DNA from 3 places in the Rhizobium anhuiense bv. trifolii genome. Region 2 is predicted to be linked to each of the others. Evidence: predicted binding sites of a transcription regulator. Region 2 holds the regulator's gene; each other region holds the start of a gene.
The links. Region 2 encodes LexA, which represses DNA repair genes until DNA is damaged. Its sites were predicted from a motif close to TGTTCNNNNTGTGTTCNG; they were not measured.
Positions count from the first base shown of each region.

Region 1: a site for LexA is predicted at 2,155-2,172, ahead of NE851_RS13030 (ATP-dependent helicase). Genes of this name have one in related genera too.
Region 3: a site for LexA is predicted at 1,581-1,598, ahead of uvrA (excinuclease ABC subunit UvrA). Genes of this name have one in related genera too.

Region 1 covers NZ_CP098803.1:906,906-911,067, reverse strand. Annotated here, with positions in the region: gene NE851_RS13060 (hypothetical protein) at 1-15, opposite strand, end outside; tRNA gene NE851_RS13055 (tRNA-Thr) at 172-246, shown strand; gene NE851_RS13050 (DUF982 domain-containing protein) at 561-803, shown strand; gene NE851_RS13045 (hypothetical protein) at 1,097-1,357, opposite strand; gene NE851_RS13040 (BON domain-containing protein) at 1,452-1,712, opposite strand; gene NE851_RS13035 (hypothetical protein) at 1,848-2,114, shown strand; gene NE851_RS13030 (ATP-dependent helicase) at 2,220-4,162, shown strand, end outside.
Region 2 covers NZ_CP098803.1:2,319,703-2,323,864, reverse strand. Annotated here, with positions in the region: gene eno (phosphopyruvate hydratase) at 1-191, opposite strand, end outside; gene kdsA (3-deoxy-8-phosphooctulonate synthase) at 414-1,259, opposite strand; gene NE851_RS20175 (VOC family protein) at 1,256-2,152, opposite strand; gene lexA (transcriptional repressor LexA) at 2,350-3,069, shown strand; gene NE851_RS20165 (ComEC/Rec2 family competence protein) at 3,050-4,162, opposite strand, start outside.
Region 3 covers NZ_CP098803.1:2,458,502-2,462,663, reverse strand. Annotated here, with positions in the region: gene NE851_RS20890 (MarC family protein) at 184-831, shown strand; gene NE851_RS20885 (single-stranded DNA-binding protein) at 919-1,437, opposite strand; gene uvrA (excinuclease ABC subunit UvrA) at 1,721-4,162, shown strand, end outside.

The sequences.
Region 1 (4,162 bases), 1.4 Mb from region 2:
GGTCTTGTCGTTCATGCCAAAAGGATTAGCCGAATTCGCGCCGATCCAAAAGGCCCTTGCATGGCAATCCACGCGAAGTTGGAATTTGCTGCTTGCGCTTGCCGTCAAGCTGTGGCAATAGCCGCCCCGTTCCCGCGATTGAGCCACCCGGCTCGCACGGGTACTGGTCCTGCTGCCGTAGCTCAGTGGTAGAGCACACCCTTGGTAAGGGTGAGGTCGGTGGTTCAATCCCACTCGGCAGCACCAGTTTTCTTTCAGTATTAGGAATCATTTTGCTCACTCGGTGAGGCCGGCCCCTCATCCGACTGCCGCCACCTTCTCCCCGTAAACGGGGCGAAGGGACCCGGCCGCACGCTCTCCGTTTCACCAACCTCTCGCAGGGCAGCCATCTGACGAGAGCCGGGAAGGCCATGCAGGCTGACATTTCGTCTCATCAGCAATAATCGATTCACCATTGTTGACCGCAAAAATCGCGCTAGAATGCCTATCATGGCGGAGTCTCCCGGAGGAACTGGGAGATACTGCACGTCGTTTCTGTCGACAATCGTGGAGGAGTATCGATGGCAACTGAAAGATGGAACAGCCCGGTCAAGGTCGGTTTCGAAGGTGCCGATGCGCGAACGGTCAATGGTCCGTTCGATGCGCTGAAGTGCCTGGCGGATCTCTGGCCGAGTATGCGCGGGCTTCGTTACATCAAGGCCCGCAGCGCCTGCCGGGCAGCGCTCGACGGGCGCAAGAGCGTGGAAGAAGCAAGAGCCGAGTTCCTGGCGGCGGCCGAAGAGGCGAAGCTGAAGCTGCATTGAACTGGCGCATAATCCTTTCCGAAAATCGATTCAGATTTTCGGGGTTATGCGCTGGACTTCGGTCGGGATTTCCAGGTCACTTCAGGTCGTTCGTAAACGGAACGTGCCGGAACGGAACAATGTTTTAATTTTGCTTAACCCTGCATCGAACTCGCGCCGGGTTTTGGTGCAACAGGCGTTGCGCCTGGTACAGGTGTCTTCATAGAAGATACCCAGCCATCATGATGATGGTTAGAGGCTCGTACCCTCTGCGGAGACGCAGGCGAGCCTCGTCCGAGCAAGTCCTCATGTTTTCAGCAGTCCGCGCCGCCCTCGTCCTCGACCTCGACATAACCGACGCCGATGATCGTACCGTCCGCCGCGCGGATGAAGGAGGGGAGATAGTGGGGCTCTACCGGCTGGCAGGCGACGGCCCCGGTATATTCGTTGAGGGCGATCTGGTCCTTCGGCAGAGCGGAATAATTCGTGCCGGTTTCCAGCGAGGCATGGGCGGAGCCGGCAAGGACACCGCCTGTTATCAAGGTCATTGCAGAGATGCGAAGAAGCGACTGCATGAGGGTCTCCAGCGTTTGGGTCCGGCCTTTCAACCCGCGGGAGGGCATTTTGGTTCCCTTCATGCGTCGCAAGACATGAGGGCGCGCGGGCCGGCTAGCGTCGCAGCAGGCGACCGCGCACATAACCTCGCCCGACGATGCTCTCGGCAATCTCGACGGCCCGCTCGACATCACCGCGCCGGCGCACGAAACCTTCCAGGACGACATAGGCGCCCGATATGCTGACGATGATGTCCGCCGCTTCGATATCGCCGGCCGCATGAAGGGCGCTTTCCACCGAAGCGCGCGTCGCCGCATCGCTGTGGCCCTGCCGGCCGGACTGCTCATGGTCAGTGAATGCTGGAAATCCGAGCACCGTGGCCGTCTCCTGATGTTGGTAGATATCGGTTAACGCCGCGGCGAGGCATTTCGTTGCGGCCGGGTGGACAGCCCTTGGCGAAAGACGCGGCGATTTCCATATCTGGCTGCAGTCGAAAGAGGGATGAAGACGATGAAAGCGCTTCTATCAGCCTTGTTAACCGCGGCCTTGCTTGCCGGCTGCTCCTCGGTCGATAGCCCGGCGCTGGAGCCCATTCCGGGCAGCATTACCTATGGCGGCCAGCCGCGAACGAAGCTCACCAAGTCGCCGGTCGGCAGCGCCGTCTACAACCAGTTCTACAACGAGACGGGCCAGCGCGTGGAGGAAACCTATATTCTTCAGCCGGACCGCAGCCTGAAACTGGTGCGGCGTGTCGTCGGTCCGGATTTCCCCGACTGAGGCTGCCGTCACGCCACAACGCTTGACAGCGAGGGCAATCGCGAACATTCAAGGAACATCTAATCTTTCCCCAGTGATTCTGCGGGAGCCCGACCGGACGGCTGGATGTACCTCGAAAAGCTCAATCCGCAGCAGCGCATGGCCGTCGAGCACGGCACGCTCACCGACGGCAGCCATATTGCCGGGCCGCTGCTGGTCATTGCCGGCGCCGGCTCCGGCAAGACGAATACGCTGGCGCATCGGGTCGCCCATCTGATCGTCAAGGGCGCCGATCCCCGCCGCATCCTGCTGATGACCTTCTCGCGCCGGGCAGCCGCCGAGATGGCGCGGCGCGTCGAGCGCATCTGCCGCGATGTGCTTGGTGCCAATGCCGGCGTCATGGCCGACGCGCTTTCCTGGTCGGGCACCTTCCACGGCATCGGCGCGCGGCTGTTGCGCGATTACGCCCAGCAGATCGGCCTCGATCCGGATTTCACCATCCACGACCGCGAAGATAGTGCCGACCTGATGAACCTCATCCGGCACGACCTCGGCTTCTCCAAGACGGAAAGCCGCTTTCCCACGAAGGGCACCTGTCTTGCCATCTATTCCCGAGCGGTGAATTCGGAAACCGCGCTCGATCTCGTGCTGCGCGACGCCTTTCCCTGGTGCGCGGCGTGGGACAAACAGCTGCGCGAACTTTTCGCCTGTTACGTCGAGTCCAAGCAGAGCCAGAACGTGCTCGACTACGACGACCTGCTGCTCTACTGGGCGCAGATGGTCGGCGAGACTGTCATTGCCGAGGATATCGGCGATCGTTTCGACCATGTGCTCGTCGACGAATATCAGGACACCAACCGGCTGCAGGCCTCGATCCTCATGGCGCTGAAGCCCGGCGGCCAGGGGTTGACCGTCGTCGGCGACGATGCGCAGTCGATCTATTCCTTCCGTGCCGCGACGGTGCGCAATATCCTCGATTTTCCCGCCGCCTTCAGCCCGGCCGCCGATATCGTCACGCTCGACCGCAACTACCGCTCGACGCAGCCGATCCTTGCGGCCGCCAACGCCGTCATCGATCTTGCCTCGGAGCGCTTTACCAAGAATCTCTGGACCGAGCGGCAATCGTCCGAGCGGCCGCGCCTGGTGACGGTGCGCGACGAGGCCGAGCAGGCGCGCTACGTTGCCGATATGGTGCTCGACAACCGCGAAGAAGGTCTCAAGCTCAAGCAGCAGGCCGTGCTGTTCCGCGCCTCGCATCACAGCGGGCCGCTTGAGGTCGAGTTGACCCGGCGCAACATTCCCTTCGTCAAGTTCGGAGGGCTGAAATTTCTCGACAGCGCGCATGTCAAGGACATGCTGGCTGCGCTGCGCTTCGCCCAGAACCCGCGCGACCGGGTGGCGGGCTTCCGGCTGATGCAGATCCTGCCGGGCGTCGGGCCATCGACGGCGCAGAAGGCGCTCGACCTGATGGCCGAGGATGCCAGCCCGTTATCCGCGCTTGCCGCCATGCCGGCCCCGCCGCGCTCCGGCGAGGACTGGACTGATTTCGTTTCGATGCTGCAGGAGCTGAAGACCGGCAAGGCCGGCTGGCCGGCGGAAATCGGCTTGGCGCGGCAATGGTACGTGCCGCATCTGGAACGGCTGCACGAGGACGCCGCGACGCGGCAGGCCGATCTGCTGCAGCTCGAGCAGATCGCCGGCGGTTATGCCTCGCGCGAGCGTTTCCTCACCGAACTCACCCTCGACCCGCCGGATGCGACCAGCGACCAGGCGGGCGTGCCGCTCCTCGACGACGACTACCTCATCCTGTCCACAATCCATTCCGCCAAGGGCCAGGAATGGACGCGGGTCTTCATGCTGAACGTCGTCGACGGCTGCATTCCGAGCGATCTCGCCGTCGGCGCCAGCGCCGAAATCGAGGAGGAGCGCCGGCTGCTCTATGTGGCGATGACGCGCGCCCGGGATGGCCTCGACCTCGTCGTGCCGCAACGCTTCTTCACCTATGGGCAGAATTCGCAGGGCGACCGGCATGTCTATGCCTCACGCAGCCGCTTCATTCCCGCGACACT
Region 2 (4,162 bases):
TGGACGCCCTTGCCGAGGTAGCGCTTGCCGCCGTCGCGCAGTTCGACCGCCTCATGCGCGCCCGTCGAGGCGCCCGAGGGAACAGCCGCGCGGCCCATGCTGCCGTCTTCGAGATAGACATCGACTTCGACGGTGGGATTGCCACGGCTATCGAGAATCTCGCGGGCGATGATATCGGTGATTGCAGTCATGGGTTCTTCCTGCTCAGTGGGTGATAAGTCGTTCGAAACCTGTCTTAATCGAAGGCGAGCAAATTACAATGCCGCAATTGCCAGCCTTCGAACCAGCGTTCCGATGTGGACGAAAGCGCGTCGCGATCTCTAACATTCGCATGGTCCGCGCTTTGCTCTTTGGTTTTGCGCGACATGCTTATAGCGCGATCATGTCAGACTGTTGAACGTCAAGCTGGGTAATCAGGCCTTGGCGACCGCATCGAAGGCAAGCAGCTTTTCGAGGAGCCGCGGCATGTCCTTGAGATAGACCATGTTCGGTCCGTCGGAAGGCGCATTGTCGGGGTCCTGATGGGTTTCGAGGAAGACGCCGGCAATGCCGGTCGCCACCGCTGCGCGCGCCAGCGTTTCAACGAATTCCCGCTGGCCGCCCGAGGAATCGCCCTGCCCGCCCGGCTGCGCCACGGAATGGGTGGCGTCGAAAACAACGGGAGCACCCATCGACGCCATGATCGGCAGCGAACGCATGTCGGAAACCAGCGTGTTGTAGCCAAACGAGGCGCCGCGCTCGCACAGCAGCACGTTCGGATTGCCGCTGGCGTTAAGCTTCTTCAGGACGTTTTTCATATCCCAGGGAGCGAGGAACTGGCCCTTCTTGACATTGACGACGCGGCCGGTATTGGCGGCGGCGATGAGAAGATCGGTCTGGCGGCAAAGGAAGGCCGGGATCTGCAGGACATCGACGGTCTTTGCCACCTCGGCGCATTGTTCGGCGGTATGAACGTCGGTCAGGACGGGAAAGCCGAATTCCTTCTTGAGGTCGGCAAAGATCTCCATGCCCTTTTCAATGCCGATGCCGCGTTCGGCCGAAAGCGAAGTGCGGTTTGCCTTGTCGAAGGAGCTCTTGTAGACGAGGCCGATGCCGAGCTTTCCGCAAAGCTCCTTCAGCGTGCCGGCCACCATGAAGGCGTGGTCGCGGCTCTCCATCTGGCAAGGGCCGGCAATCAGCGACAGGCGGCCGGTGTTGGAAAAGGTGACCTGGCCCTGGCCCTCGCCGATCTTGACTTGGGAATTCGTATCTGTGCTCATCGTGTTTCCTCGAAGGCGAAAAGCGTGCCCTGCCCGGGCGCGGGCTTCACCAGAATGCGATTGTTCTTGCGCGTATATGTCACCCCGTTAGCAGCCAAATGCGCTTCTGTCACGGCAAGATCGGCGACAGCGAAGAGAATCGCCCGGCCGCGCAGGCCGCGGTCGGCGGATGGGACAGCGACCTCGAAATAGGCCTCCAAACCCTCCGGCGTCATCAGGCTGATTTTCACATTCGACGCCGCGATCGTGACGCCGAAACCGGTTTTCTCGACTGCCGATTGCGCGCTGGCAAGACTGACGAAGGCGGCGAAGGCAGCCGCATCGGGCGCGCAAAGCACCACCTCGGCAATGCCGGTGACGCCATTGGCATGCGCCTCCAGCGCGCTGCGGTCGGCCGGCAGCGGATTGACGCGCTCGACGGTGAAGAGAAAGAGATCGGGCGCGCGCAGGTCGCCGGCAAAGGCCAGCCTGAAGCCGGCAATGCTCTCAGAACCATCCGGCATCGTCATCGGCCGGCTGAACGCCAGCATCTCGCCGGCGCTCGCTCCGTCGCCGACGAAATTCCGATGATCGATATCGGCATCCTCGCTGCCGAAGGCCACCGCCGAAAGCCCTTCCTCGCCGCAGCGGAATCGGAAGGCGCGGTTGCGGGCGGTGAAGACATTGCCTTGCCGCGCCGATGCTTCACTTTCCCTAACGCTCGCAATCCCGAGCGGCTCCAGATAGGTCTTATCGGCAAAAAAGACGCAGGCATTCTCCGTTCCGAAGGGATGACGCGCATCGGCGGCAACGGTAAAGCCCAGCTTGCCGAGCCTCTCGCGCGCCAGATCGATATTGACGACCGGCAGCACGACATGATCCAGCGGGCGTGGTTTGGCGGAATGCTCGTTCATGATATCCCCTCTCCTGACACGGCAGAGATGTGCGACAGTGCCGCCCAAGGCAAGACTTGTCGGCCAATCCGGCAAATGAAAATAAAAATCTCAACGAGTTGGCGCCAAGTTTTACGGAAATTTAGCTACTTGCGGAACACATATGGAACATATAGTGTCTGTTCTGGATTTGTTTCAATCACGAGGTCACAACGTCGATGCTCACGCGCAAACAACAGGAGCTTCTCCTCTTCATTCATGAGCGCATGAAGGAATCCGGCGTTCCGCCGTCTTTCGACGAAATGAAGGACGCCCTGGATCTCGCTTCGAAGTCCGGGATTCACCGGCTGATTACGGCGCTCGAGGAGCGTGGCTTCATTCGCCGCCTACCGAACCGGGCCCGCGCACTCGAGGTCATCAAGCTTCCGGAGGCCTATAGCCCCAGCATCCAGCCCCGGCGCGGCTTTTCGCCGAGCGTCATTGAGGGCAGCCTGGGCAAGCCCCAGCCGGTCGCCACTCCCGCTCCTGCAAAACCCGTCGCCGACAATGGCAACTCAGTCTCCGTGCCGGTCATGGGCCGCATCGCCGCCGGCGTTCCGATCTCGGCAATCCAGAACAACACCCACGACATCGTCGTTCCGGCCGATATGCTCGGCTCCGGTGAACACTACGCGCTGGAGGTCAAGGGTGATTCGATGATCGACGCCGGCATTTTCGACGGCGACACCGTGATCATCCGCAATGGCAGCACCGCAAGCCCTGGCGACATCGTCGTTGCTCTCGTCGACGACGAAGAAGCGACACTCAAACGCTTCCGCCGCAAGGGCGCCTCGATCGCGCTGGAAGCGGCCAACCCGGCTTACGAGACCCGGATCTTCGGGCCAGACCGCGTCAAGGTGCAGGGCAAACTCGTCGGCCTTATTCGCCGCTATCACTAACACCCTGGCCGGTTTCGACAAAGCTGTTGCTGCGCCAGTCATAGGCGCGATGGCGGATCCATGGCCGCCACAGATCATCGAATGCGGTTGTGACCTCCATGCCGGCCTCCGCGAAGCGCAGCTCGACGGAACCGGTCCGGCGCAACGTCTCGCCGGTGAAGAGCGTCGCGCCTGAGCGGCAGCTGTTGAAACGCAGGCGGACCGACGTTACCACGATATCGGCCGCATCGCAGGCCGGAGCGAGATAGGCGGCATTGTCGATGACGGCGACCACATGACCGTTGCCAAGCCTTGATATGCACCAGGCCTTCTTGACGCAGGAAAAGCGGTTTGCGTCACCGCCGGCTGCAGCCGCCCGCATCGCCGCCCTCGCTTCGTTCTGCTGATCGCGGGAGAGCTTGACGCGGCGGTCCTCTCCCGCTGGCGGGACAGCAGGACCATCCAGCATCTTCGGCGGGTCATGCGCCGGCAGGACCAGCGCGCGCTGCCATTGGTCGAAGATGAAATCCGGCGGGTTTTCACGGTTGGAGGCCATTGCCGCCGCCTCGACGACCGCGACGAGACTGCCATCTTCCGAAATCACCAGATCCGGCGGCCGGGGAACCGGCAGAAGCAGCAGGATGAGCGTTGCGGCTGACATGATCGACGTGCCCATATGGCGCAGCCGAGTGCGGAGCAGCGTCAGCAGCAGGAAGCCTGCCACGGCGACCGCGAAATACCAGGCGGGCAAGCGGCCGATGCCGATGTCGCCACCCCAGCCGGACACGGTCTTGGCGACGGCGATCACCAGATCGAGGCCGAATCCGACAATCTTCCAAGGCAAAACGTCCAGACCGAAAGGCATGAGCAGCATCGCCAGCAACCCGGCCGGCATGATGATGAAGGAGATGATCGGCATCGTCGCGAGGTTTGCCGGCAGGCCGTAGGCGGTCAGGCGATGAAAATGCTCGATCGAAAACAGTGCGGTGGAGAAACCGCCGATCAGCGAGGTCAGGAAGACACCGCCGAAGAACCCCGCAACCGCGACGAAAGGCCTGACGATCGGCAGCTTCAGGAAGGCATTCTCGCGGACGCGCCGATCCTTCCACAGCTG
Region 3 (4,162 bases), 140 kb from region 2:
TCCCACGCCAATTTTCACAGCGCGTTTTGAACAGGCTTTTGCGGCTTAAAGAGGGTAAAACATATAAGTTGCGCGGCCGGACCGGACAAATCCGCCCCCGGCCGCCGCGGGAAATTTGCCAAATCGGAATCCCCGCTTCACAATCATAAAAACCAAGTGACTATATGGGGTTCCGGAGAGACGATGGCAAGCGCCGACCAATTGATCAACGCCTTCACGACGCTGCTCGTCACCATCGATCCGCCCGGTCTCGCACCGATCTTTCTGGGCCTGACGACAGGCATGAGCCGCAGTGAGCGCACACAGGTAGCGCTGCGTGGCTCGACCATCGCCTTCATCATTCTCGCCGTCTTCGCGCTGTTTGGCGCCGGCGTGCTCAGCGTGCTGGGGATTTCGATCGGCGCCTTCCGCATCGCCGGCGGGCTGCTCTTGTTCTGGATCGCCTTCGAGATGGTGTTCGAGAAGCGCCAGGACCGCAAGGAGAAGGCCACCGAGGTGGCAATCACCAAGGATCACATCGAAAATATCGCCGTCTTTCCCCTCGCCTTGCCGCTGATTGCCGGCCCGGGCGCGATCTCGGCGACGATCCTGCTTGCTGGAACGCTCGCCACCTCCGTCGGAAAAGCGCAACTGATCGGCGTTCTTGCTGCCAATCTGCTGCTGACCTTCCTCATGCTGCTCGTCGCCGAACGGCTGGACCGTTTCCTCGGCGTCACCGGCCGGGCGATCCTGACACGGCTTCTCGGCGTCATCCTCGCCGCCCTCGCCGCCCAATTCGTCGTCGATGGCGCGAAATCGGCGCTCAATCTGATCAGCGCGACGCCGCACTGAGAAGGGCTAGAAATCAAAGAAAAAGAGCATGACGCCGTCAAAGGCATCATGCTCTCAGGTCTTTCACTAGCCCAGGAAGGCTCGCGATCAGAACGGGATGTCGTCGTCGAGATCCCGCGAGAAATTGCCGCCGCCAGCGCCGCCGCGGCTCGGGGATGAAGAGGGAGCCGGCGCGCCGTAGTCGTCGCCATAATCGTTGCCGCCGCTGCCGCCGCGGCCGCCGCCGAAGCCGGAGCTGGCACCGCCGCCATCGCCGCGGCCGTCGAGCATCGTCAGCGTCGAACTGAAGCCCTGTAGCACCACTTCGGTGCTGTAGCGGTCCTGGCCCTGCTGGTCCTGCCACTTGCGGGTCTGCAGCTGGCCTTCGATATAGAGCTTGGCGCCCTTCTTCACATATTGTTCGACAACCTTGCAGAGGCCTTCGTTGAAGACGACGACAGTGTGCCATTCGGTCTTTTCACGGCGCTCGCCGGAATTGCGGTCGCGCCAGGTCTCCGAGGTCGCGATACGAAGATTGGCGATCGGCCGGCCATCCTGAGTGCGGCGGATTTCGGGGTCTGCACCCACGTTTCCAACCAGAATTACCTTATTCACGCTACCAGCCATACTTCTCACCCTGCCTGCCGCCCTGCCCGGCGGCGTTTAATCGATCGGCGCACCTTAAACCATCACGGACCGCCGATGCGCATGGGCGGCATTTAATCCACATGTTTATCCATCAGAAAGCCGCATGCATTCATCAGGAATTTTGTTCTTTATTTGTTCTAGTTTATCCGTATGATCCTGTCAACAGAATCGAAAACCTTGAGCCTTCCCGGATATTCAGCCTCGACTCGCCCGTCGGCATCACTAAATAAGGGCTGTTATCCAGAAAACCAAAGCAGAGACGATGAGCGAACTGAAGACGATCTCCATCCGCGGCGCGCGCGAGCATAATCTCAAGAGCATCGATCTCGATCTGCCGCGTAACAAGCTAATCGTCATGACCGGGCTTTCAGGGTCCGGCAAATCCTCGCTCGCCTTCGACACGATCTACGCCGAAGGCCAGCGGCGTTATGTCGAGAGCCTGTCGGCCTATGCCCGGCAGTTCCTCGAAATGATGCAGAAGCCCGACGTCGACCAGATCGACGGGCTGTCGCCGGCGATCTCGATCGAGCAGAAGACCACCTCGCGCAATCCGCGCTCGACGGTCGGCACCGTCACCGAGATCTACGACTATATGCGCCTGCTCTTTGCCCGCGTCGGCGTTCCCTATTCGCCGGCGACCGGTCTGCCGATCGAGAGCCAGACCGTCAGCCAGATGGTCGACCGCATCCTCGATTTCGGCGAGGGCACCCGTCTTTATATTCTTGCGCCGCTCGTGCGCGGACGCAAGGGCGAATACAAGAAGGAACTGGCCGAGCTGATGAAGAAGGGCTTCCAGCGCGTCAAGGTCGACGGCCAGTTCTACGAGATCGCCGAGGCGCCGGTGCTCGACAAGAAATACAAGCATGACATCGACGTGGTGGTCGACCGCATCGTCGTGCGCTCGGATGTCTCGGCGCGTCTGGCGGACAGCCTGGAGACCTGCCTGAAGCTTGCCGACGGGCTGGCGGTCGCCGAATTCGCCGACAAGCCGCTGCCGCCGGAAGAGACGTCGGCCGGCGGCTCGGCCAACAAGTCGCTGAACGAGACGCATGAACGCGTGCTGTTTTCGGAGAAGTTCGCCTGCCCTGTCTCGGGCTTCACCATTCCCGAGATCGAGCCGCGGCTGTTTTCCTTCAACAATCCCTTCGGCGCCTGCCCGACCTGCGACGGCCTCGGCGCCCAGCAGAAAATCGATCCGGACCTGATCGTGCCCGAACCCGAACGGACGCTGCGCGACGGGGCGATCGCGCCCTGGGCGAAGTCGACCTCGCCCTATTACAATCAGACGCTGGAAGCGCTCGGCAAACATTACGGCTTCAAGCTCGGCACCCGCTGGAACGAGCTTTCCGACGAGGCCAAGGACGTTATCCTCAACGGCACCAACGACAAGATCGAATTCCATTATGCCGATGGCGCCCGTTCCTACACGACGCAGAAGAATTTCGAGGGCATCATCACCAATCTCGAGCGCCGCTGGAAGGAGACCGATTCCGCCTGGGCGCGCGAGGATATCGAGCGCTTCATGTCGGCCGCCCCATGCCCTTCCTGCAACGGATTCCGCCTGAAGCCTGAGGCCTTGGCGGTGAAGATCGACACGCTGCATATCGGCGAAGTGACCGGGATGTCGATCCGCGTCGCCCGCGACTGGTTCGAGGCGCTGCCGGCAAGCTTCAATGCCAAGCAGAACGAGATCGCCGTGCGCATCCTCAAGGAAATCCGCGACCGGCTGCGCTTCCTCAACGATGTCGGCCTGGAATATCTGAGCCTGTCGCGCAATTCCGGCACGCTGTCGGGCGGCGAGAGCCAACGCATCCGGCTTGCCTCGCAGATCGGCTCAGGGCTGACAGGCGTGCTCTACGTGCTCGACGAGCCGTCGATCGGCCTGCATCAGCGAGACAATGCCCGGCTGCTCGACACGCTGAAGCACCTGCGCGACATCGGCAACACCGTCATCGTCGTCGAACATGACGAGGATGCGATCCTGACGGCCGACGACGTGGTCGACATCGGCCCGGCTGCCGGCATTCACGGCGGCCAGGTCATCGCCCATGGCACACCGCAGGACATCATGGACAGTCCGAACTCGCTGACCGGCAAATATCTCTCGGGCGAACTCGGCGTTCCCGTTCCCGATGAACGCCGCAAGCCGAAAAAGGGCCGCGAGATCAAGGTGGTCGGCGCGCGCGGCAACAATCTGAAGAACGTCACGGCATCGATCCCGCTCGGGGTGTTCACGGCGGTGACCGGTGTTTCCGGCGGCGGCAAGTCCACCTTCCTGATCGAAACGCTCTATAAGTCGGCAGCGCGCCGCGTCATGGGCGCACGTGAAAACCCGGCCGATCACGACCGCATCGACGGTTTCGAGCATATCGACAAGGTGATCGACATCGACCAGTCGCCGATCGGCCGCACGCCGCGCTCGAACCCGGCGACCTATACCGGCGCCTTCACGCCGATCCGCGACTGGTTCGCCGGCCTGCCGGAGGCAAAGGCCCGCGGCTACCAGCCGGGCCGCTTCTCCTTCAACGTCAAGGGCGGACGCTGCGAGGCCTGCCAGGGCGACGGCGTCATCAAGATCGAGATGCACTTCCTGCCCGATGTCTACGTCACCTGCGATGTCTGCCATGGCAAGCGTTACAACAGAGAGACGCTCGACGTCACCTTCAAGCACAAGTCGATCGCCGACGTGCTCGACATGACGGTG